4 regions of the Paenarthrobacter sp. 4246 genome follow, and region 1 is predicted to be linked to each of the others. Evidence: riboswitches for the same ligand, from Rfam matches in the RefSeq annotation. Region 1 holds a riboswitch; each other region holds the start of a gene.
The links. A riboswitch is a leader RNA that binds a small molecule or an ion and turns the genes downstream of it on or off. The one in region 1 is predicted to bind thiamine pyrophosphate.
Positions count from the first base shown of each region.

Region 2: another riboswitch for thiamine pyrophosphate. It lies ahead of thiO (glycine oxidase ThiO); the one in region 1 lies ahead of thiC (phosphomethylpyrimidine synthase ThiC).
Region 3: another riboswitch for thiamine pyrophosphate. It lies ahead of thiD (bifunctional hydroxymethylpyrimidine kinase/phosphomethylpyrimidine kinase); the one in region 1 lies ahead of thiC (phosphomethylpyrimidine synthase ThiC).
Region 4: another riboswitch for thiamine pyrophosphate. It lies ahead of ABIE35_RS19490 (ECF transporter S component); the one in region 1 lies ahead of thiC (phosphomethylpyrimidine synthase ThiC).

Region 1 covers NZ_JBEPOP010000005.1:16,008-20,950, forward strand. Annotated here, with positions in the region: gene rpsP (30S ribosomal protein S16) at 1-204, opposite strand, end outside; gene ABIE35_RS10485 (hypothetical protein) at 440-877, opposite strand; gene ABIE35_RS10490 (VOC family protein) at 1,013-1,885, opposite strand; gene ABIE35_RS10495 (amidohydrolase family protein) at 1,963-3,045, opposite strand; TPP riboswitch at 3,142-3,249, shown strand; gene thiC (phosphomethylpyrimidine synthase ThiC) at 3,245-4,943, shown strand, end outside.
Region 2 covers NZ_JBEPOP010000005.1:360,391-365,333, reverse strand. Annotated here, with positions in the region: gene ABIE35_RS12030 (TM2 domain-containing protein) at 1-139, opposite strand, end outside; gene ABIE35_RS12025 (ferritin-like fold-containing protein) at 296-964, shown strand; gene thiE (thiamine phosphate synthase) at 1,008-1,691, opposite strand; TPP riboswitch at 1,719-1,837, shown strand; gene thiO (glycine oxidase ThiO) at 1,833-3,098, shown strand; gene thiS (sulfur carrier protein ThiS) at 3,095-3,331, shown strand; gene ABIE35_RS12005 (thiazole synthase) at 3,336-4,133, shown strand; gene ABIE35_RS12000 (4a-hydroxytetrahydrobiopterin dehydratase) at 4,167-4,502, shown strand; gene ABIE35_RS11995 (hypothetical protein) at 4,589-4,891, opposite strand; gene ABIE35_RS11990 (DUF3107 domain-containing protein) at 4,927-4,943, opposite strand, start outside.
Region 3 covers NZ_JBEPOP010000003.1:66,034-70,976, reverse strand. Annotated here, with positions in the region: gene obgE (GTPase ObgE) at 1-305, opposite strand, end outside; gene rpmA (50S ribosomal protein L27) at 463-726, opposite strand; gene rplU (50S ribosomal protein L21) at 789-1,097, opposite strand; gene thiD (bifunctional hydroxymethylpyrimidine kinase/phosphomethylpyrimidine kinase) at 1,474-2,991, opposite strand; TPP riboswitch at 2,982-3,080, opposite strand; gene ABIE35_RS05660 (Rne/Rng family ribonuclease) at 3,216-4,943, opposite strand, start outside.
Region 4 covers NZ_JBEPOP010000012.1:83,181-88,123, reverse strand. Annotated here, with positions in the region: gene ABIE35_RS19505 (GNAT family N-acetyltransferase) at 1-539, shown strand, start outside; gene ABIE35_RS19500 (energy-coupling factor transporter transmembrane component T family protein) at 536-1,330, opposite strand; gene ABIE35_RS19495 (ABC transporter ATP-binding protein) at 1,327-2,934, opposite strand; gene ABIE35_RS19490 (ECF transporter S component) at 2,934-3,554, opposite strand; TPP riboswitch at 3,631-3,767, opposite strand; gene ABIE35_RS19485 (NUDIX hydrolase) at 3,965-4,663, shown strand; gene ABIE35_RS19480 (DUF4235 domain-containing protein) at 4,699-4,943, shown strand, end outside.

The DNA.
Region 1 (4,943 bases):
CTCGGTCGGCTGGGCGCCAACGGAAAGCCAGTACTGGGCGCGCTCGGAAGCGACCTCGATGTACGACGGCTCTTCGGTGGGGTGGTACTTGCCGATTTCTTCAATGGCACGGCCATCGCGCTTGGCGCGGGCATCCATGACGACAATGCGGTAGTACGGTGCGCGCATCTTACCGAAGCGCTTAAGGCGAATCTTTACGGCCACTTTTGTGGTCACTCCTGTTTCTGAAACGAGGTGAACCCGACGTTCTGCACCCGTGGGGCGGGCCATACTGGACGGTTCGAAGGACAAGATACGAGCACGGAGAGAGGGGCCGCACCGATCGAGTACCTGTCTATTGTGCCAGATGCCCGAAGTAAATACGACTTACGCCACGTAGGCCCGTGTGTTGTTGGTCACCCGCGCGGCTGCAAGGTGCGCCCACAACCGGGCGGGGGTGCTATTCGGACCAGACGTAGAGTCCGGAGCGCTCCACCTTTTCAACGTCGGTTGCCAAGGCAGCCAACTGCTGGACGTACTGGCGGGATTGGGCGGCATCGAAGGGCATGTCGTCCTGCGCAGCCCAGGCGGCGGCAACGTCATCGAGGACGTTTGCCTCGCCTTCGCTCTCGTACGTCAACAGCTCGGCCAGTGCCCTCACCATGGCTTCGGGGACACCCAGGAGTGCATCACTGGTGACATCAACCAGGGCAAGTTCGTAGTCAGCACCGGCTGCGTGGACCGCCTGGCCGGCAAGGTCACCCAACTGCTCCACTTCGAAATCGGTGATGCCGTCAATCCTGACGGCGGGGCCGGTGACATCCGCGCCCTTGTCCAGGGCAGCCGCCCTCTTGAGTGCTTCATCGTGGGTGGCTACAAAAATTTCGGCAAAGCCCATGGAAAGTACTCTCATTCCTTCGTGCTGACGGGGCGGCGGCACAAAACCCGATTGGATCCGTGCCGTCACTGCCCAGCCTAGTGCAGGAGTGGGCGGCGCAGCAGGAGTGTGCCACCGCAGCAGGACTAGCGCTGCTTAGCGGACGGCGACCCGCAGTTTGTTCCGCCATGGATCCTCGAACTGTAGTTCGGCGCCAGTGTGGTGGTTCTGCACCCCTGCGATCGTCAAGCGATCCGCCAGCGCTGCCACGTCGTCGGCGTCGGGGACCTCAATGAGCACTTCTCCCAGCCCCAGCGTGTCCTTGCGGGGCCCGGCGCCACGGCTGTTCCACACGTTCATGGCCATGTGATGGTGGTAGCCGCCGGCGGAAACGAACAACGCCTGGCCATGCCAGCCCGCGGTCCGCTCGAAGCCCAGGGTTTCGACGTAGAAGTGGTGGGCAGTTGCGACGTCACCCACTTGCAGGTGGACGTGTCCGATTCCGGCCGCCGCCTCGCGCTGCCCGGTCACCGCAGCTTCGCTCAGGTGCTGCTGGAGGAATCGCTGCGGAGGCAAGGCAACATTGTCCATCACCACATTCTTGCCGTCCCATTGCCAGAGTTCACGCGGCTTGTCGTAGTAGAGCTCAATGCCATTGCCTTCGGGATCGGTAAAATAAAATGCTTCGCTGACCAGATGGTCAGCACTGCCCGCAAACGCGCGGGGCTCGTACTCGGCGGCGGTAGCAATGGTGGCAGCCAATGAAGGCTGGTCGTGGAACAGAATGGCCGTATGGAACAGGCCGGCCTCCCCGCGTCCTGGAATCTGGAGCCCGGAGGCCGGGGCAAGATGCACCACGGGCTTCCCGACCCGCCCCAGGTAAAGCCCGCCATCCTGCTCCGCCACGACGTCAAGGCCAAGGGCTCGCTGGTAGTAGTCGCTCATGACCGTCATGTCGCCAACCTTGAGCATGACGGTGCCCATGGTCAGTTCGGCAGGCAGAAGATCCTGGCTAAGTGGTGTGGTCATGTGAAGCTCCCGAGTTCGAGGTACCGCTCATCAGCACCTTTCTACTTTTCTAAATTACTTGAAGCTTCAATTTATTCCTAACGGACCACTGAACCGCGCAGAACGATGTGCTTGAGGTTGGAAACAGTCTCCAGTTGGATCCGGGGGTCCTCGGAACACAGCACGACGTCGGCACTCGCCCCTTCGCTGATGCCTTCGGCTCCCAGCCACTCCCGGGCACGCCACGCCGCGGCGTCCAGGACCGCGGCCGGCGGCAGGCCGGCGTCGTGCAGTTCCTTCATTTCATCGGCGATCCTGCCGTGCTTGATCACGCTGCCGGCGTCCGTGCCGGCATAAATGGCCACACCGGCCTCAAAGGCCTCCAGCACTCGCTCGCGCCGGCGCAGCCAAAGCCGCACCATGTGCTCCGCATAGTCAGGAAACTTTGGGGCAGCCTGGGCAGCAATGTCCGGGAAAGTAGCGATGTTGACCAAGGTGGGAACGATCGGCACGGACTGCTCCACCAAACGCGGAATGTGTCGTGGCAGCAGGCCCGTGGCATGTTCGATGCAGTCGATATTGGCATCCAGCATGTCGTCCACTGTGTCTTCGGCAAAGCAGTGGGCCGTCACCCGGGCACCTTCATCGTGGGCGGCAGAGATGGCGTCCTTGACGATTCTCGCGGGGAAAGAGGCAGCGAGGTCACCCACGCCACGGTCGATCCAATCTCCCACCAACTTGACCCACCCGTCTCCATCCCGGGCTTCCTTCCGGACGGTCTCAACAAGTTGCCCAGGTTCGATTCCATGCCCCAAACCGCGGAGGTACCGCCGGCTCCTGGCAATATGCCTTCCGGCCCGGATCAGCCGGGGCACGTCTGCGCGTTGCTGGACCCAACGTGTGTCGCTGGGTGATCCGGCGTCCCGGATCAGCAGAGTCCCGGCGTCGAGGTCAGCGTGCGCCTGCGCGAGAGTGGTCCGCGAGTCAACAGCGCCGCCCACACCCAAACCGATGTGGCAGTGGGCATCAACGAAACCCGGGAGGACCCAGCCATCAAGTACACGGTCCGGCGCCGTCGTGGGGCGCACAAAGGTCAAGGTGCCATCCACGGACCACATCCCATGGCGCTGGTCGTTCCGTGACGCGAGCACGGGTCCGGTGAATTCGATGATCTTGGCCATGGAAAAAGCCTAGTCTGCAGGTCCTGGGAAGTTCAGGGCGCGGCAACCCCGGACTCCATGTGACTGGGAGCCCCTGGGGAGCTGTGGTAGCTTCGTCTACGACCACACGGGGGCCCCTGCAGGGGCTGAGATCGGACTGATGCAGTCTGCGACCGTTGAACCTGTCCGGGTAATGCCGGCGAAGGAAGTGAGTAATCCTTTGAGCACCACCAAAACACAGCACAGCCCTGCCCAAAACGGGTCCGACTCCGGTGCAAAGACGCCGGAAACCGTGACCCAATCGCTGAAATCCCATTCACTGGCCTACCTCGAGGACCCTGACCACGGGATCCGGGTGCCCGTCACGGAGATCGCCTTGGAGCCGTCTCCCAACGGCAAGGCCAACCCGCCGTTCCAGGTGTACCGCACGGCGGGTCCCGGCAGCGATCCCGTTGTGGGGCTCGAGCCATTCCGCGCTCCATGGATCGACGCCCGCGGTGACACGGAGGCTTACCGCGGGCGGGAACGAAACCTGCTGGACGACGGCAAGTCAGCGGTTCGGCGCGGAGAAGCATCAGCGGAGTGGAAGGGCACTCAACCAGTGCCACGCCGCGCCGTCGAAGGTAAAACCGTCACACAGATGCACTATGCCAAGCGGGGCATGGTGACTCCCGAGATGCAGTTCGTCGCGTTGCGGGAGAACTGCGACGTTGAGCTGGTCCGCAGCGAAGTTGCGGCAGGACGGGCGATCATTCCGAACAACATCAACCACCCCGAGTCAGAGCCGATGATCATCGGCAAGGCCTTCCTGGTGAAGATCAACGCCAACATCGGCAACTCAGCCGTGACGAGCTCCATCGCGGAGGAGGTGGACAAACTGCAGTGGGCAACTCAATGGGGCGCCGATACCGTCATGGATCTCTCCACTGGGGACGACATCCACACCACCCGGGAGTGGATCATCCGCAACTCCCCGGTCCCCATCGGGACGGTCCCCATCTACCAGGCTCTGGAGAAAGTCAATGGCGAGGCCAACAAGCTGACGTGGGAAATCTTCCGGGACACCGTGATCGAGCAATGCGAGCAGGGCGTGGACTACATGACCATCCACGCCGGCGTGCTCCTGCGCTATGTGCCGTTGACTGCCAACCGGGTCACGGGAATCGTCTCCCGTGGCGGGTCGATCATGGCGGGCTGGTGCCTGGCGCACCACCAGGAGAACTTCCTCTACACGCACTTTGATGAGCTCTGCGAAATCTTCGCCCAGTATGACGTCGCGTTCTCCCTGGGCGACGGCCTGCGCCCGGGTGCAACCGCCGATGCCAACGACCCCGCCCAGTTCGCCGAATTGGATACCCTCGCCGAGCTGACACAGCGGGCATGGGAGTTCGATGTGCAGGTAATGGTGGAAGGACCTGGCCACGTGCCGTTCCATCTGGTCCGCGAAAATGTGGAGCGCCAGCAGGAACTGTGCAAGGGGGCCCCTTTCTATACCCTGGGACCTTTGGTCACCGATGTCGCTCCCGGCTATGACCACATCACCTCAGCCATCGGCGCAACCGAGATCGCCAGGTACGGCACCGCCATGCTCTGCTACGTGACCCCCAAGGAACATTTGGGCCTTCCCAATAAGGACGACGTCAAAACAGGTGTCATCACGTACAAGATCGCAGCACACGCCGCCGACCTCGCCAAGGGTCACCCCGGGGCCCACGAGCGGGACGACGCCTTGTCCAAGGCCAGGTTCGAGTTCCGTTGGCGGGACCAGTTTGCCCTCTCCTTGGACCCCGTCACGGCAGAAGCCTTCCACGACGAAACGCTGCCGGCAGAACCGGCCAAGACCGCCCATTTCTGTTCCATGTGCGGCCCCAAGTTCTGTTCGATGCGCATCAGCCAGGACATCCGTGACGAATACGGAT
Region 2 (4,943 bases), 340 kb from region 1:
CATAAGGGCCGGAACCCGGGGCCGGTTGGTACGTCTGCGGTCCGCTTTGGTACTGGTTGCCGAAAGCACCGGGTGCAGGGGGTACTGGTGGAGCGCCGTCCCCGTTGTGGGGCGCGGGCGGATAGCTCGGGTTACTCATGGAACATCCTTCAGGGGAGTGGGTGCGAGGAGGAGGACACGCGGCCTGCGGGCAGGCCTGACAGTCGGCTCACTCCCAGCCAGCCTAGTAGGACCACGTCGGCTCGCAGCAAATCTAGCCGGACGGGGCGTGGATGGCCGGGGATAGTCTTGGATCATGGGCACTTCCCGGGACGTCTTAACTTCTGCCGGACAACTCGCCGCGGAGCTCCTGGGCGCCATGGCCTACGGCGAGTTGTCGGCTTTCGGCCGGCTTTCGTCCGATTCCCGATACGCACCCACGCTCCATGACCGGTCAATGCTGGCAAAAATTGCCGTCGGCGCGTACGGAAACTTCGCGCTGCTGAGCGATCGGCTCGCGGAAATGGGCCTCGATCCTGAGGAAACCATGCTGCCGTTCCAGCGTTCCTTTGACCACTTCCATGAACGTACCAGGCCCGGGGACTGGTTCGAATCCGTGATGAAGGCGTACGTCATCGACACCGTCTCCTCGGACTTCTACCGGGCTGTCGCCACTTTCCTCGATGCAACAACGCAGCAGTTCGTTGACCGGGTAGCCTCTCCCGACCAAGCAACCGAGGTACTTCGTGTCCTGCTGCGGCGGGCCTTGGCCGATGACCCAAGACTGGCCTCACGCCTGGCGTTGTGGGGCCGCCGGCTGGTGGGGGAAGCGCTGACGCAGGCGCAGAGGGTGGGCATGGAGCACCCACAGTTGGGGCCAACCCTAAAAAGTGGTGGCGATGCCCGCGCCGCAGTTAAGAGACTGACAGGCGAGCTCGCCGAGCGGCATTCACGCCGGATGACGGCCTTGGGTCTCACCGCATGACGGCTTGACCGGGCTTGTGCCTGAAAGGCCTTCACGGCCGGGCTCAGGCGGCGTCCAGCGCCTCCAGCAGCGACTTGGCAGCCGTCGTCGGATCCGTAGCTTCGGTGATGGCGCGCACAACGACGATCCGGGTGGCTCCCGCGGCCCGTACCTGCTCCACGTTGCTGAGATCGATCCCACCGATGGCGAACCAAGGCAGGTTCACGGCACCGCCGGTGGTCTCGTCTGCACGCTTGCTCGCTTCTGCGGCATATGTGACCAGGTCCAGGCCCACGGCTTCGCGGCCGGGTTTGGTAGGGGTTGCCCAGACGGGGCCCACACAGAAATAGTCAAGGCCGCCCCGGCCTGGTGATGCCGCGATGGCGGCATTCACCTGTTCGGGGGAGTGGGTGGAGAGGCCGATCGTGACGGGCTCCGGAAGCAATGTCCGGGCCACCGTCAACGGGAGGTCCTTTTGCCCGATGTGGAACACTGGAGCCCCGGAAACATTGGCAACATCGGCGCGATCGTTGACAGCCCAGAGCCGTCCGTGACGCTGCGCAACTGCCCGCAGGACCGCCAGCAACTCCAATTCCTCGGCAGCTTCCAGGGTCTTGTCGCGCAACTGGATGATGTCTACGCCTCCCTCAAAAGCGGCGTCCACAAAGTCTTCAAAATCGCCCTGCCGTTTCCGGGCATCAGTGCACAGATACAGGCGGGCGGTGGCGAGGGCATCAGTCGGGGTCATGGAAACCAGAGTAGTTCCTCTAAACTGGGCACGTACTGCGGGAGCCGCGACGTTCGCTTTATGACTGTCCGGCTGAGAGGGCTTCAGCGCCGACCGCTTGACCTGATCCGGCTAGTACCGGCGTAGGGAAGGAAACGCGCTATGGCAGATCCCCGCCAAACCCCGCTCCAGGCCGACGTGGCCGTCATTGGCGGTGGCGTCATCGGCCTCGGTATTGCCCACGAAGCACGGCGACTTGGCCGCTCCGTGGTGGTGATCGACCCCGCACCGGCTTCGGGAGCTACGTTCGCTGCCGCCGGAATGCTTGCCCCCGTGAGCGAATTGCACTACCAGGAGGAAGATCTCCTGGACGTGATGCTTGAATCGTCCCGGCTGTGGCCGTCCTTTGCAGAAAGCCTGACCCGCGGAGGGGAAGACATCGGTTACCGGACGACGCCGACACTCGCCGTGGGTGCCGATGCCGCGGACCGCAGGGCGCTGGCAGACCTTCGTGCGGTGCAGCTTGCTGCAGGCCTGGGGGTTGAGCCGCTGTCCTTGCGCGACGCCCGGGATCGCGAACCCCTCCTCAGCCCCCAAATTTCCAGTGCCTTCGACGTTCCCGCCGACCATCAGGTTGATCCCCGCAAGCTGGCGGCAGGCCTCCTCTCGGGATTGGCACGCCACGCGGCCAGCGACTCCACTTGGGTTTCGGGCGCCGACGATGGGTTTGCCGTGACTTCCACGGCGTGCAGATTGCTCTGGGACGGAGGGCGGGTCTCAGGAGTGGAACTCGAGTCCGGTGCCGCTGTCCACTCCACCGAAACGGTGGTCGCCAACGGACTGGGTGCGGCAGACCTGGAGGGGCTCCCCGACGGGCTCAGCCTTCCCCTGCGGCCGGTATATGGCGACATCCTCAGGCTTCGGGTGCCTGAACACCTCCGGCCCCTGCTCACCTCCACCGTCCGTGGGATGGTCCGCGGAGTGCCCGTCTACATCGTGCCCCGGGACGACGGCACGGTGGTCATCGGAGCCACCCAACGCGAGGACGGACTGTCGGCATCCTCCAACGCGGTCTCAGCCGGGGGCGTCTACCAGTTGTTGCGGGACGCCCAGGCCCTGGTCCCAGCAGTGGCGGAACTTGAGCTCCTCGAAGCAACGGCCCGGGCCCGCCCCGGCACTCCGGACAACGCCCCGTTGCTTGGGCGGGTCGCTGGCCCCAAGGGGGATGTTGATGGGCTGGTGATCGCTACAGGATTCTTCCGGCATGGTGTGCTCTTGACGCCCGCGGCCGCACGGATCGTGGGCGGGCTGATCAACGGCTCGTCGGAACCCCGGTGGGCACCATTGCGCCCGGACCGCTTCGCGGACACTTCATCCACAGCGCGGGCGCTTACGCCGGCACACGCTCCCAGCAAGGAAACAGCATGAACATCAAACTCAACGGATCCGATCACGCCGTGCCGGAGGACGCTTCAGTCAGCACCCTGGTCACGGCCGTCACCGGCCGCGTCCTGGACCACCGCGGACAGGCAGCCGACGGCGGCAAGTTGGGCGTCGCCGTCGCCCGCAATTCCGAGGTGGTGCCGCGCAGCCAATGGTCCGCAACGGCGCTCGCCGACGGAGATGAACTCGAACTTGTTACCGCAGTCCAAGGAGGCTGACATCATGACGACAGCAAACACAGAGGTCATTACTGACGCCCTGGTGATCGACGGCGTCCACTTCGGATCCCGCCTGATCATGGGGACGGGAGGTGCCCCGAGCCTGGACGGCCTGGGCGCTGCGCTCCTGGCGTCCGGGACAGAGCTCACCACAGTAGCCATGAGGCGCTACTCACCCGCTGAAACAGGATCACTCTTCCAACTCCTGGTGGACCACGGCATCCGCGTGTTGCCAAACACAGCCGGTTGCTTTACTGCCAAAGACGCCGTGATGACCGCTGAACTGGCGCGCGAGGCACTGGAAACCGACTGGGTGAAGCTGGAAGTCATCGCCGACGAACACACACTCCTTCCAGACGCCGTGGAACTCGTCGAGGCAACGGAGCAGCTGGTGAACCGTGGATTCAAGGTCTTCGCCTACACCAACGATGATCCCGTCCTGGCACTGCGCCTCGAAAACCTCGGGGCCACCGCTGTGATGCCCCTGGGCTCGCCGATCGGGACCGGTCTGGGCATCCTGAACCCGCACAACATTGAACTCATCGTGTCCCGGGCCTCAGTCCCCGTGGTGCTCGACGCAGGCATAGGAACCGCCTCCGATGCCGCCCTGGCCATGGAACTGGGCTGCGACGCAGTGCTTCTGGCCACCGCTGTCACCCGGGCGCAGAACCCGATGCAGATGGGTGAGGCCTTCAAACACGCTGTGATCGCCGGTAGGCTGGCCAAGCAGGCAGGACGAATTCCGCGGCGTGAGCACGCTTTGGCGTCGTCGGCCATGGAGGGCCGGGCAGAGTTCCTCTAGTTGTCCGCAGTGTCTTCGGCAGAAGGAGCAGCAGTGGCGGGGAACCATGACCACCTGACCCAGGCGGATGTCGACGATGCCCTCCGGGAGCTTCCCGACTGGAAGTACCAGGACGGCCTGGTAACCGTCTATAAAACCCCGACGGCGGCCGAAGCGCTGGCGCTTATTGCAGCGATCGGACAGATCGCCGAACAGCAAAACCACCACCCCGATCTGGAATGGCGCTACAACAGGGTTCACCTGCGGTATGTGTCCCACGATGCCGGCGGGAAGGTCACCCCACTCGATATCGCCGCTGCGGTCTCCGTGAGCGAAACCGCGGCCGGGCTGGGTGCAACCGCCCAGCCGGAGCGGTATCCGGAAGCCTGAAAAGGCCTGAACCCTTGTGACAAGGCGTTAAAGGACAGTGACCGTCGCCCGAGGGCGACGGTCACTGTCCTTTGTTCTTGTTCCTGCTAGAGCCTGAGCGCCTTGGTGAGCGCCGCAGTATCGTGCCGGGTGCGGGTCCGGCCCAGGAAGACCGCCACCACTGCGGCGGCGGCAGTTCCCAGGACGATCGGCAAAACCCAGGGAATCCAGGTTGCCCCGGGCTGGTAGCCCAGGCCGGCACTGATGAACGCAATCCAGCTCAGGGTGCCCACAGCCACCGAAACACCGGCCGGCAAAGCGATGCCGTACTTGCCGTGCCTCTTGTCGTTGGCCCACACGATGAAACCGGTGGCTACAGTGGCCAGAACCACCACGACGAGTGAAAGCATGAAGACTCCTTTGCGGACTGCGTTAAGGGGAGGGCCTAGAGGGCGCCGAAAC
Region 3 (4,943 bases), on a different contig from region 1:
CCGTCCTTGGTCTTGATGACGGTGCCGTCGGGGACCGGAAGAATCAAGGTCTCGCCGTTCTTGCCGCCGCGCCAGTCACCCATGCCCGGGCCACCATTGGTGGCGTGGCGGTGGGGTGCATGGTGGTAGTCCAGCAGGGTGGTGGTCTGTGCGGACACCCGTAGGATGACATCGCCGCCATTGCCGCCGTTGCCTCCGTCGGGGCCACCGAGCGGCTTGAACTTCTCCCGCTTTACAGAGACACAGCCGTGGCCGCCGGTTCCGCCGGATACGTGCAGGACTACCCGGTCTACAAAGCTCGCCACGTGGATCTCCTCAGTTGCTGTCTTACTTACAGCGTTTGTTGCTGTTGCCAGCGCTGTTGCAAAACCAGTGCGCTAAAGCGCCCTAGTCGATTGTAATGCGGTTAAAAGAACGGTGGAGCGGGCCGTTTGGCCCGCTCCACCGGTTCAGAACTTGTTGTTACTCTGCAGCTGCAGCAGCAACGATGTTCACTACGCGACGTCCGCGGCGAGTACCAAACTCAACCGAGCCGGCCTGCAGGGCGAACAGGGTGTCGTCGCCACCGCGACCCACGCCTGCACCGGGGTGGAAGTGCGTGCCACGCTGGCGAACGATGATTTCGCCTGCGGAGACTACCTGACCACCGAAGCGCTTGACGCCCAGGTACTGTGCGTTGGAGTCACGACCGTTGCGAGTGGAACTCGCGCCTTTTTTGTGTGCCATGTGAAATGCCTGCCTCTAAATTTCTGGGGAAACTGAAAAACCTGAACAGCGGGTAACGAAAGTTACGCGATGCTGGTGATCTTGATCTTGGTCAGTTCCTGACGGTGACCCTGACGCTTCCGGTAGCCGGTCTTGTTCTTGAACTTCTGGATGACGATCTTCGGACCACGGAGGTCCTCGAGGATCTCAGCCGTAACCTTGACGTTGGCCAGTTCCGCAGCTGCGGAGGTGACCTTCTCGCCGTCAACCAGGAGCAAGGCGGGCAGCTCAAGCGTGCTGCCGGCTCCACCGGGGACGCGGTTAAGCGTTACGTAGTCTCCAACGGAAACTTTTTCTTGGCGGCCGCCTGCGCGGACAATCGCGTACACCACTTGGGTACTCACTTCTCTCGACGTTTATAACTAAATTTGCGTGCGGAACCTGGAACCGAAATCAGGCTTGGTTCGCGCTGTGCCTCAACGCCGTGGACTTCTGATCGAAGTCCGCGAGTCATCCCTTGAACAATTCCAAGGGGCATAACCCAAGTGTTGGCGTAAGCACCGAAGATCAAGATTACGCTAGTTTGACCCTCGGCTGCAAATGAGGCCGGGTCCGGAGGCTACCACGTGACTTACGTCACCAGTTGTAACGGACTCTCCCGGCACCGTGCCCATACAGCCTACAGGGTTTGGGGCGATTAACGTGATTTGACCCGCGACGCGCTGGGGCTCTTTGAAGCTCGGGGATAAAAAGCCCGGACAGGAACGGTCAGGCGAACAGCCGCGGAGCGTCGAAGAACGCAGTTTCGTAGCGGCAGGACTGGGCAAAAGCCTCCACCATTGACGCCCGCTCCCCCTCGGAAGCTGCCGCCGCTGCTGCGTCCGTGAAATTGATCGCATGCCTGGTGGCTTCAGCAAACTCTTCATCGGCGTAGGTCCTGAGCCAGTCCGCGTAGGGATGCGCTGCCGGAGATCCCGCCTCCACGAACGATGCATGGAGCTGCTGGCCCACTTCTGCGTAAAGCCAGTAGCACGGCAGGATGGCCGCCAGCAGCACGGAGTAGCTGCCCGTGGCCGAGGATGCCAACAAGTGGTCCACGTAGGACTTCGTGACGGGTCCGGTCACCGGGGAAGCCTCTCGGGTGCTGAGCCAGTTCCTGTGCAGTTCCGATTCGACCTCAAGGCACTGCTGTGACGCTTTCGCCCAGAACAGTTGTTCCTCCTCCGTGGGGGCAAGGGCGCCCGCGCGCGCCAGGGCCCTGGAGTACCCGTTAAGGTAGATGGCGTCCTGCGCGAGGTAGTAGCTGAAGGCTGCTTCAGGGAGGTCGCCCGATTGCAGGCCGTCAATAAAGCTGAGCTTGTAGATTGCCTCAAGCTCCGGAGCGGCTTCCTTCCACAGCGCCGCGGCGAATTGCCCCGGCCTCAGGACCTGATGGTGGTGGAAATGGTTGACCGGCCCATTTCCCTGGCCTACGTCGAGGCTGTCCGCATGCAGCAACGCCTGGAGCAACCACGGCTTGACCTCACGCAGGGAAGCTTCCCAATCGCCTGTGCGGGCCTGGACAGTGGCCAGTGCCGACGACAACGAACAGCCCGTGCCGTGGCTGTTCTTCGTTTCCACGCGGGGTCCGGCTACCTCAATGACGTCCTGCCGAAGAAGGCCGCTGGTGTTGACCAGGGCATCCGGGCATTCCACACCTGCCAGGTGTCCGCCCTTCACCAGGACCGTGGTGCCGCACTCGGCAGCCAGCCGCTTGCCCTGGTTCAGCGCCGAATCCCAGTCAGCAGCTTCAGGCTCCCCCAACAGCATCGCGAGCTCCGGGAGGTTCGGGGTAATAAGATCCGCCAACGGCAGGAGAGCACGCAGGGCTTGCTCGGCAGACCCACGCAGGAGGCGGTCACCGCTGGTGGCCACCATCACCGGGTCAAGGACCACGACGGCGGGACGCACCGCCTCGAGCCAGCCGCGGACCTCATCGATCACCGCAGCGTCACCCAGCATGCCGATCTTGACGGCATCGATGGCGATGTCCGTGCTGACGGCTTCCAATTGCTGTCGCAGGAACTCCACCGGAGGAACATGGAGGGCACTGACACCCAGCGTGTTTTGCGCGGTCAACGCCGTAATCGCCGCCATACCGTAGCCGCCCTGCGCGGCAATGCTCTTCAGGTCCGCCTGGATACCGGCACCGCCGGAGGGGTCGGAGCCCGCGATACTCAGTACGCGAGGCGTTTCACGGCCCCAAACAACCAAAGGGTACACAGGAGAATACGACGATGAGGTCATGGGGACATCCCTTCGCCGGTGCTAACCGGACAGGTTCAACGGGTCTGGATCTCAGCCTGGCCCAATGCCCGGCACCCCGTGTCAGTCCCCCAGCCTAGCCGGGACGCAGCAGGGCCCGTAAACTGCGCTACGCAGAAGACCGGTTATGACCGCTGTGAGCAGACAGCAAAGGGCCCCCCATTACCCGCTTATGGCGGGTACTGGGGGCCCTTGCGGATCAGATGCTAGAGCTCCGAAGCGGGAACGCCAACCCCAAGGATGATGGGTTCCTCGGAGGCTACCTTCTTGGCAGGCTCCGCCGGCGCTTTGGCCTCGTGCGCCGTTCCACGCGCTGCCGTAGCAGTTACCTCGTGGTGCTCAACACTGGTCTCGTTGGCTGCACCCTGCGCACGGCTCGCACTGCGGTTGCGACGCCCTCGGCGGGACTTCGACGCCGCAGCAGCTTCAGGGTCCTCATCTGCAAAACCTGCCGCGGCGGCTTCCGGCGCGGCGGCTGTCTTGGAAGGAACCACTGTTTCGGGTTTTGCCTCGGGTGCTGCGCCAAGGTGGGAGAACGCTTCGGCCAGGAGATCCAGGCTCATGGCAGGCTTGGCTGCAGGCGGCTCCTCGTGGTGTTCCCCGATTGGCAGGGCCACCTCTTCCCCGCCGAAGCGCAGAACCGGAGTGGACCGTGCTTCACGAACCGGTGCTTCCCGGTCTGATTCGCGGTCGGCGTGCTCTCCCGCCCCGGACTGTGATGCAGCAGGCGCCTGGTGCTGGCCGGCCGCCCGCGCCTCCTCTTCTGCACGGTGAACTTCGTCATCATGGAGGTGGGCAGCGTGGGCGGCAGCAGCGATCGTCGCAAGTGCAGCCCGGGTTGCCTCCGCCTTGGCCTGCTTGGCTGGATCCTGCGGCTCTGTGGCAGCAGGAGGTGCGGCAGGGGCAGAAGCAGTGGTGTGGACCGGCGCAGGAGCCTCGGTGACAGACTGTCCGCCACCCTTGCCACGGCGGCGCTTGCGTTCCGTTCGGGCTGTGGGTTGCTGCGCCTCAGTGTGGGGGCGGTGGTGCTCGGCAGCCACAACGTTGGCGCGGCGGTGCTCCACGGGTTCATCGTGGGTGACCACGCCGCGGCCGGCACAGTGCTCGCACTGCTCACCGAAGACCTCAAGGAGTCCGGTACCCATGCGCTTGCGGGTCATCTGGACAAGGCCCAGTGACGTCACTTCAGCCACTTGGTGCTTGGTACGGTCGCGACCAAGGCACTCAACCATGCGGCGGAGGACGAGGTCGCGGTTGGACTCAAGGACCATGTCGATGAAGTCGATGACAATGATGCCGCCGATGTCACGCAGGCGAAGCTGGCGAACAACTTCCTCGGCAGCTTCGAGGTTGTTCTTGGTGACGGTTTCTTCAAGGTTTCCACCGCTGCCGGTGAACTTACCGGTATTGACGTCCACCACGGTCATGGCTTCGGTGCGGTCGATGACCAGCGAACCACCGGACGGGAGGAAGACCTTGCGTTCCAGCGCCTTGTGGATCTGCTCGTCGATACGCCAGGCACCAAAGATGTCCTGGTCCTTGGTCCACTTCTCGAGGCGGCCCACAAGGTCGGGGGCAACGTAGGTGACGTAGGCCTCAATGGTGTCCCAGGCCTCGTCGCCTGAAACGATCAGTTTGGAGAAGTCTTCATTGAAGACGTCACGGACCACTTTGATGGTCAGGTCCGGTTCGCCGTAGAGGAGTTCCGGCGCCAGGACCTTGGTGGAGGAGGCCTGGCCTTCGATGCCTTCCCATTGGGCGCGCAGGCGGTTGATGTCATGCGTCAGTTCTTCTTCCGACGCACCTTCAGCAGCCGTACGGACAATGACGCCTGCGTTTTCCGGCAAACGATCCTTCAGGATGCGCTTGAGGCGGTTGCGTTCGACGTCGGGCAGCTTGCGTGAAATACCGGTCATGGAACCACCGGGCACGTA
Region 4 (4,943 bases), on a different contig from region 1:
GATGGGGCGCGCTGCGGCTTGTGCCGCTGGTTCCCGCCGAGGACATCGACCTCATCTTCGAATGGGTCACCCAGCCCCGCGCCAAGTTCTGGGGAATGACGGAGAATTCCCGCGAAGAAGTCCAGGGGATCTACGAGTTCCTTGATTCCCTGGAGACCCACCACGCGTTCCTGGCCGTCCTTGATGGCGAACCGATGGCCCTTTTCCAGACCTACGAGCCACTGCACGACCCCGTGGGCGAGGCCTACCCCGCACGCGAAGCAGACATTGGCATGCACTTGCTGTTGGCCCCTGCCACGCGGCCCATCCCGCACTTCACGCCGAAGCTCGGTACGTCCCTGATCAAGTACATGTTCTCCCTTCCGGGCAAGGACCGGGTTGTGGTGGAGCCGGATTCACGCAACGCCAAGGCCCTGCGTCGTTTGGAGGCCACCTGTTTTGAGCTGGGACCCATCATCCAGCTCGCCGAGAAGGAAGCCCAGCTGGGGTTCCTGACGCGGGCAGGCTTTGACGAGATCCAGGAACAGCAGGCCCGCTAGCGCCAGACGAAGCTCCACGTTCCTGCGCCCACGGCCGCGAGCACCGCGCCCGCAGCGATCACCACTCCGCCAAGGACCACCCAGACGTCCAGAAGCGAATAGGTGGACTCCCGCGCCCACGTCCGTTGACCGCCGCCGAAGCCGCGCGCTTCCATGGTGACTGCTAGCCGCGAAGCCCTCCGCACCGCCTGGACCAGCAGGCCGAAGCTCTGGCCGAGGGTGGCCTTCAAGCGCTGGAACGGGCTGCCGTGGGAACCGACGCCGCGGGCACGGCGGGCCATGCCGATGGTCTGCCATTCCTCGGCCATCAAGCCGACCAACCTCATGGCAGCCAGGGAACCCAGGACAAAGCGATGCGGCAACCTTGCTTTCTGCGCCAAGGCATCAGCCAAATCCGTGGGGTCCGTGCAGGTCATCAAGAGGATGGCCGGAACGGCAATCGCCAGACCGCGCATCATGAAACCCAGCCCTAGTTCAAGGGAACCTTCGCTGATGGACCAGAGTCCGACGTCGAGCAGTACAGCTCCGCTGTCCGCCGCCACGATCGCCGTGCTCCAGCCACCGATTGCTGCCGCGATGATGAGCGGCCACGCGCGCTGCCACAAAAGACGCAGAGTAAGCCCGGCCAGCGGAAACAATGCCAGCTCCGCAACCAAAGCAGTGGACGCCGATACCCAGTCGATGGACAGGGCCAGCACCAGGGAAATCAGGAAAACGGACACGAACTTTGCCAAGGGGTTGGCGCGGGTCAGCAGGGCATGATTCCCGCGGAGGTTCAGTGCATCCCTCATGCCGCACCCGCTTCCTGATGCGTGGCTTCACCATGCTGCACCGGACCGAGCCGCAGCTCCGTGCCGCCGAGCACAGCGCTGAATTCCTGGTCATGGGTCACGGAGACCACGGCCGTTCCGGCATCCAGCAACTCTGAAAGGAATGATGCCAACTCGGCCCAGGTGTTGGCATCCTGGCCGAACGTGGGCTCGTCGAGCACCAGCACTTGGGGATGCGCGGCGAGCACGGTGGCCACCGAAAGCCGCCGCTTCTCGCCGCCCGAAAGGGTGTAGGGGTTGGCGTCCACCAGATGCGTAAGCCGCAGCCGCTCCAGCAGTTCGTCCACGCGTTCCTCGCCGTGGCCCAAATGCCTGGGCCCAAACATGAGCTCGTCCAGGACCTTGCCCGTGACGAACTGGTGCTCCGGTTCCTGGAACACCGTCCCGATCCGCGAAATCAGCTGGTCTGCTTTCCACTTGAACGGGTCAATGCCTGCCCCCTTGGAAAGCTCGACGGCGGCACTCACCGTACCGTCAACCGGCGCCAAAAGGCCGGCCAACGTGAGCGCGAACGTGGACTTTCCAGCTCCGTTGGCTCCGGTGATGGTCAGTGCTTGGCCGGCCCTGACCTGCGCGGTGATTCCCGTTTGCACCGGGAGGGGCGGGATGGTCTTGAAGCCCTTGCGCCGCGGCTTTTCCTTGGAAACTGCGAGGTCCTGGGCAGCGAGGAGCAGTGGGGCGGCGTGGGGTTCGGCGGGGGTTTGGCTGCGTCGTTGGCGGGTGGCCGGAACGTACCCCGGCACCCAAACGCCGGCAGCCATCAACATGGTGCGGGCCTCGGACAGGACCTGGTCCGGTGGGCCGTCCAAAAGGACCGCGCCCGTTGCCTGGCCCGTTCCCGCCGCCGTCAGGGTACCCGGCTGCAGGACTACTATCCTGTCCACCAGGTTCTTCCACACGGACACACGGTGTTCCACCACCACCAGGGTGGCGCCGGTCTTGTCCAGGCAACGCCGAACAGCATCCCGAACCTCCAGCACTCCTACCGGATCCAGGTTGGCCGTGGGCTCGTCCAAGAGGATCAAGCCGGGTCGCATCGCGAGAATGCCCGCCAGCGCAAGGCGCTGCTTCTGCCCCCCGGAGAGAGCCGCCGTCGGGTGTTCCAACGCCAAACCGCCGCCCGCGGCGGTACGCAACCCGACGTCGTCGAGCGCTTCATGGACGCGGGACCAAATCTCATCCCGGGGCACAGCAAGGTTCTCGGCACCAAAGGCGACGTCGTCGCCAACACGCGACAAAACCACCTGTGTTTCAGGGTCCTGCTGCATCAGTCCGGCGCGGCCACGCTGTTCCCGGGGCGCGACGCCGTCGATCAGCAGTGAACCTGACTCGTCCGAGTCGTCTTCCTCATCGCCCAGCACACCGGCGAGGGCGTGCAGCAGCGTCGACTTGCCGGCTCCCGAAGGCCCCAGCAGCAGCACCCGCTCGCCCGGTTCAATCCGGAGGTCCAGACCATGAATGGCAGGAGTCGAGCGTCCGGCATGCCGCCAACCCCAGCCCTCGGCGGAGATGGCGGCAGGCCGCACCGGGCTGCTGTTCTTGCTGCCGCTCTGCGTAGCCGGCATCAGCTGAAGGCTGGCTCCGACGCAGCCTTGCGCGACGCGAAGGAGCTCAGGACACCGGTCTTGGCCAGGCCGCGGGTGGCAACCCAGGACAGCGCCCCGGCGATAATGGCGCCCGAGACGGTGGTGAAAGTGATGTACGCCAGCTTATCCATTGCCTCATAGGCGATGTTCCAGCCCCACGGGAGGAAGGAGTCGTTCAGGCCGCAGAAGAGGCCCGCACCGGCACCCGCGAGGAGGGCCGTGGGCAGGTTGAACTTCTTGTACCGGAAAGCGGCGAAGATGAGCTCTGCGCCCAGACCCTGCAGGACGCCGGAGATCAGGACGGTGGTGCCGTACTGGGAACCCATGATGAGTTCGCCGGTGGCCGCGACGGTTTCGCAGAACAACGCTGCGCCCGGCTTGCGGATAATGAGCATGCCCAGGACTGCGGGGATCATCCAGCCACCGGCGATCAGGCCGGTGAGCGGCGGATACGTCGCGTTCATGGGAATGGATACCAGCGCGGCGCCCTGGGACCAGGCCCAGAAGATCACGCCGCCTGCAATGGCGATCAAGGCCGCCACAACAATGTCTACAACACGCCAGTTATAACTGGTCTTCTTCACGTTTACCGTGGTCATTTTCTGCCTCCTGAGGTTACAGGAGGGGAAAGTGCTCCCCGGATTTCCAACCGGCCTGCGCCGCCCGGATCCGGACACTCTGAGAAGCTCGACTCCCTTGCGCCGGTACTAACCGGATCAGGTTCGAGGGTCTGCGGCTGTCCGCACTCTCAGCGCCCTCGCGTCTCCTGCATCTCTGCAAGGTCCGACGGCGGCGCTCCCCTGTCGTTATTAAATCTGCCCTGATGGGCTGGTTCAGTTTACACCTGCGCGTGTTGCGGGCGACGGTCCGGTGCCGGCCGGTGGTCACATTCGGGCGATGCGGGGACCGCTCTACGCCCCGTTTCCCAGTCCAGCAACGCAAATCCGTCCCCACAACGAGACCTGAGAGAATGATCCAGCAGACTCGACAGCGGCAAAGGGGCACTTTCATGAACAACCCACCCACTCGAAATCACCCTGCCGGCGAGGGCACCATATCCGAGCCCCGGCTCGCTGCCAGTGTCATCCTGCTCCGTGATGCCCCGGGCGGGCTCGAGGCGTTCGTCCAGCACCGGGTCAGCACCATGGACTTCGCCGCCGGAATGGTGGTCTTCCCGGGCGGCCGTGTGGATGCTGCGGACGAGTCAGGCTGGGACTACCCGGCGGGCCTGCTTCAACGCCACGCTGCCGCTTGGCGTTCGAGTTCCATCGGCACCCACACCACCTCAACGCAGGCCGAAACCAACGCAGGGACGGTCCTCACAGCCGCAATCCGCGAAGTCCAGGAGGAGTCCGGGCTCACCATCAGTGCCGAGGATGTCCGCCCCTGGGCCAACTGGATCACGCCCACGGACATGCCGAAGCGCTTTGACACCTTCTTCTACCTCGCCAAGCCCTCCCCGGGAGCCGAGCCCCGGCATCAAACCACGGAGGCGTGGCAATCGTTGTGGATGCCCGTGGACGGAATTCTGGAAGCGGAAGCGGCCGGGACGCTGAAGCTGATGCCGCCCACCTATTACCTGCTCAAGGAAATCGCTGAGTTTGGTTCCGTGGACGCTGCCTGGCTGGCAGAGCACCCTGTTGTTCCCGTGCTGGCCCCTGTTGGGTCCTTGGCAGCGTTCCTGAAAGAGCGCGAAAGCCGACGCTGACTCTGGAGTCGGCCACGGACGGCTAGGCTGGGGGCATGAACCTCTTCTTCAAGCTGATCGGTGCCGGAGTGAGCCTCGGAGCGGGCTTCGTAGGCACCAAACTCGTCAACAAAGGGTGGGAAAAGGCAACTGGCAACAAACCACCCATGGGCAACGACGACATGGAAACGAGCTTGCGTTCAGCACTGACTTTTGCGCTGATCTCAGCCTTCGTCAGCACCCTGATTCAGGTGTTGGCCAGCCGTGGCACACAGCGTGCCATTGCACGTTTCGCCAAGTC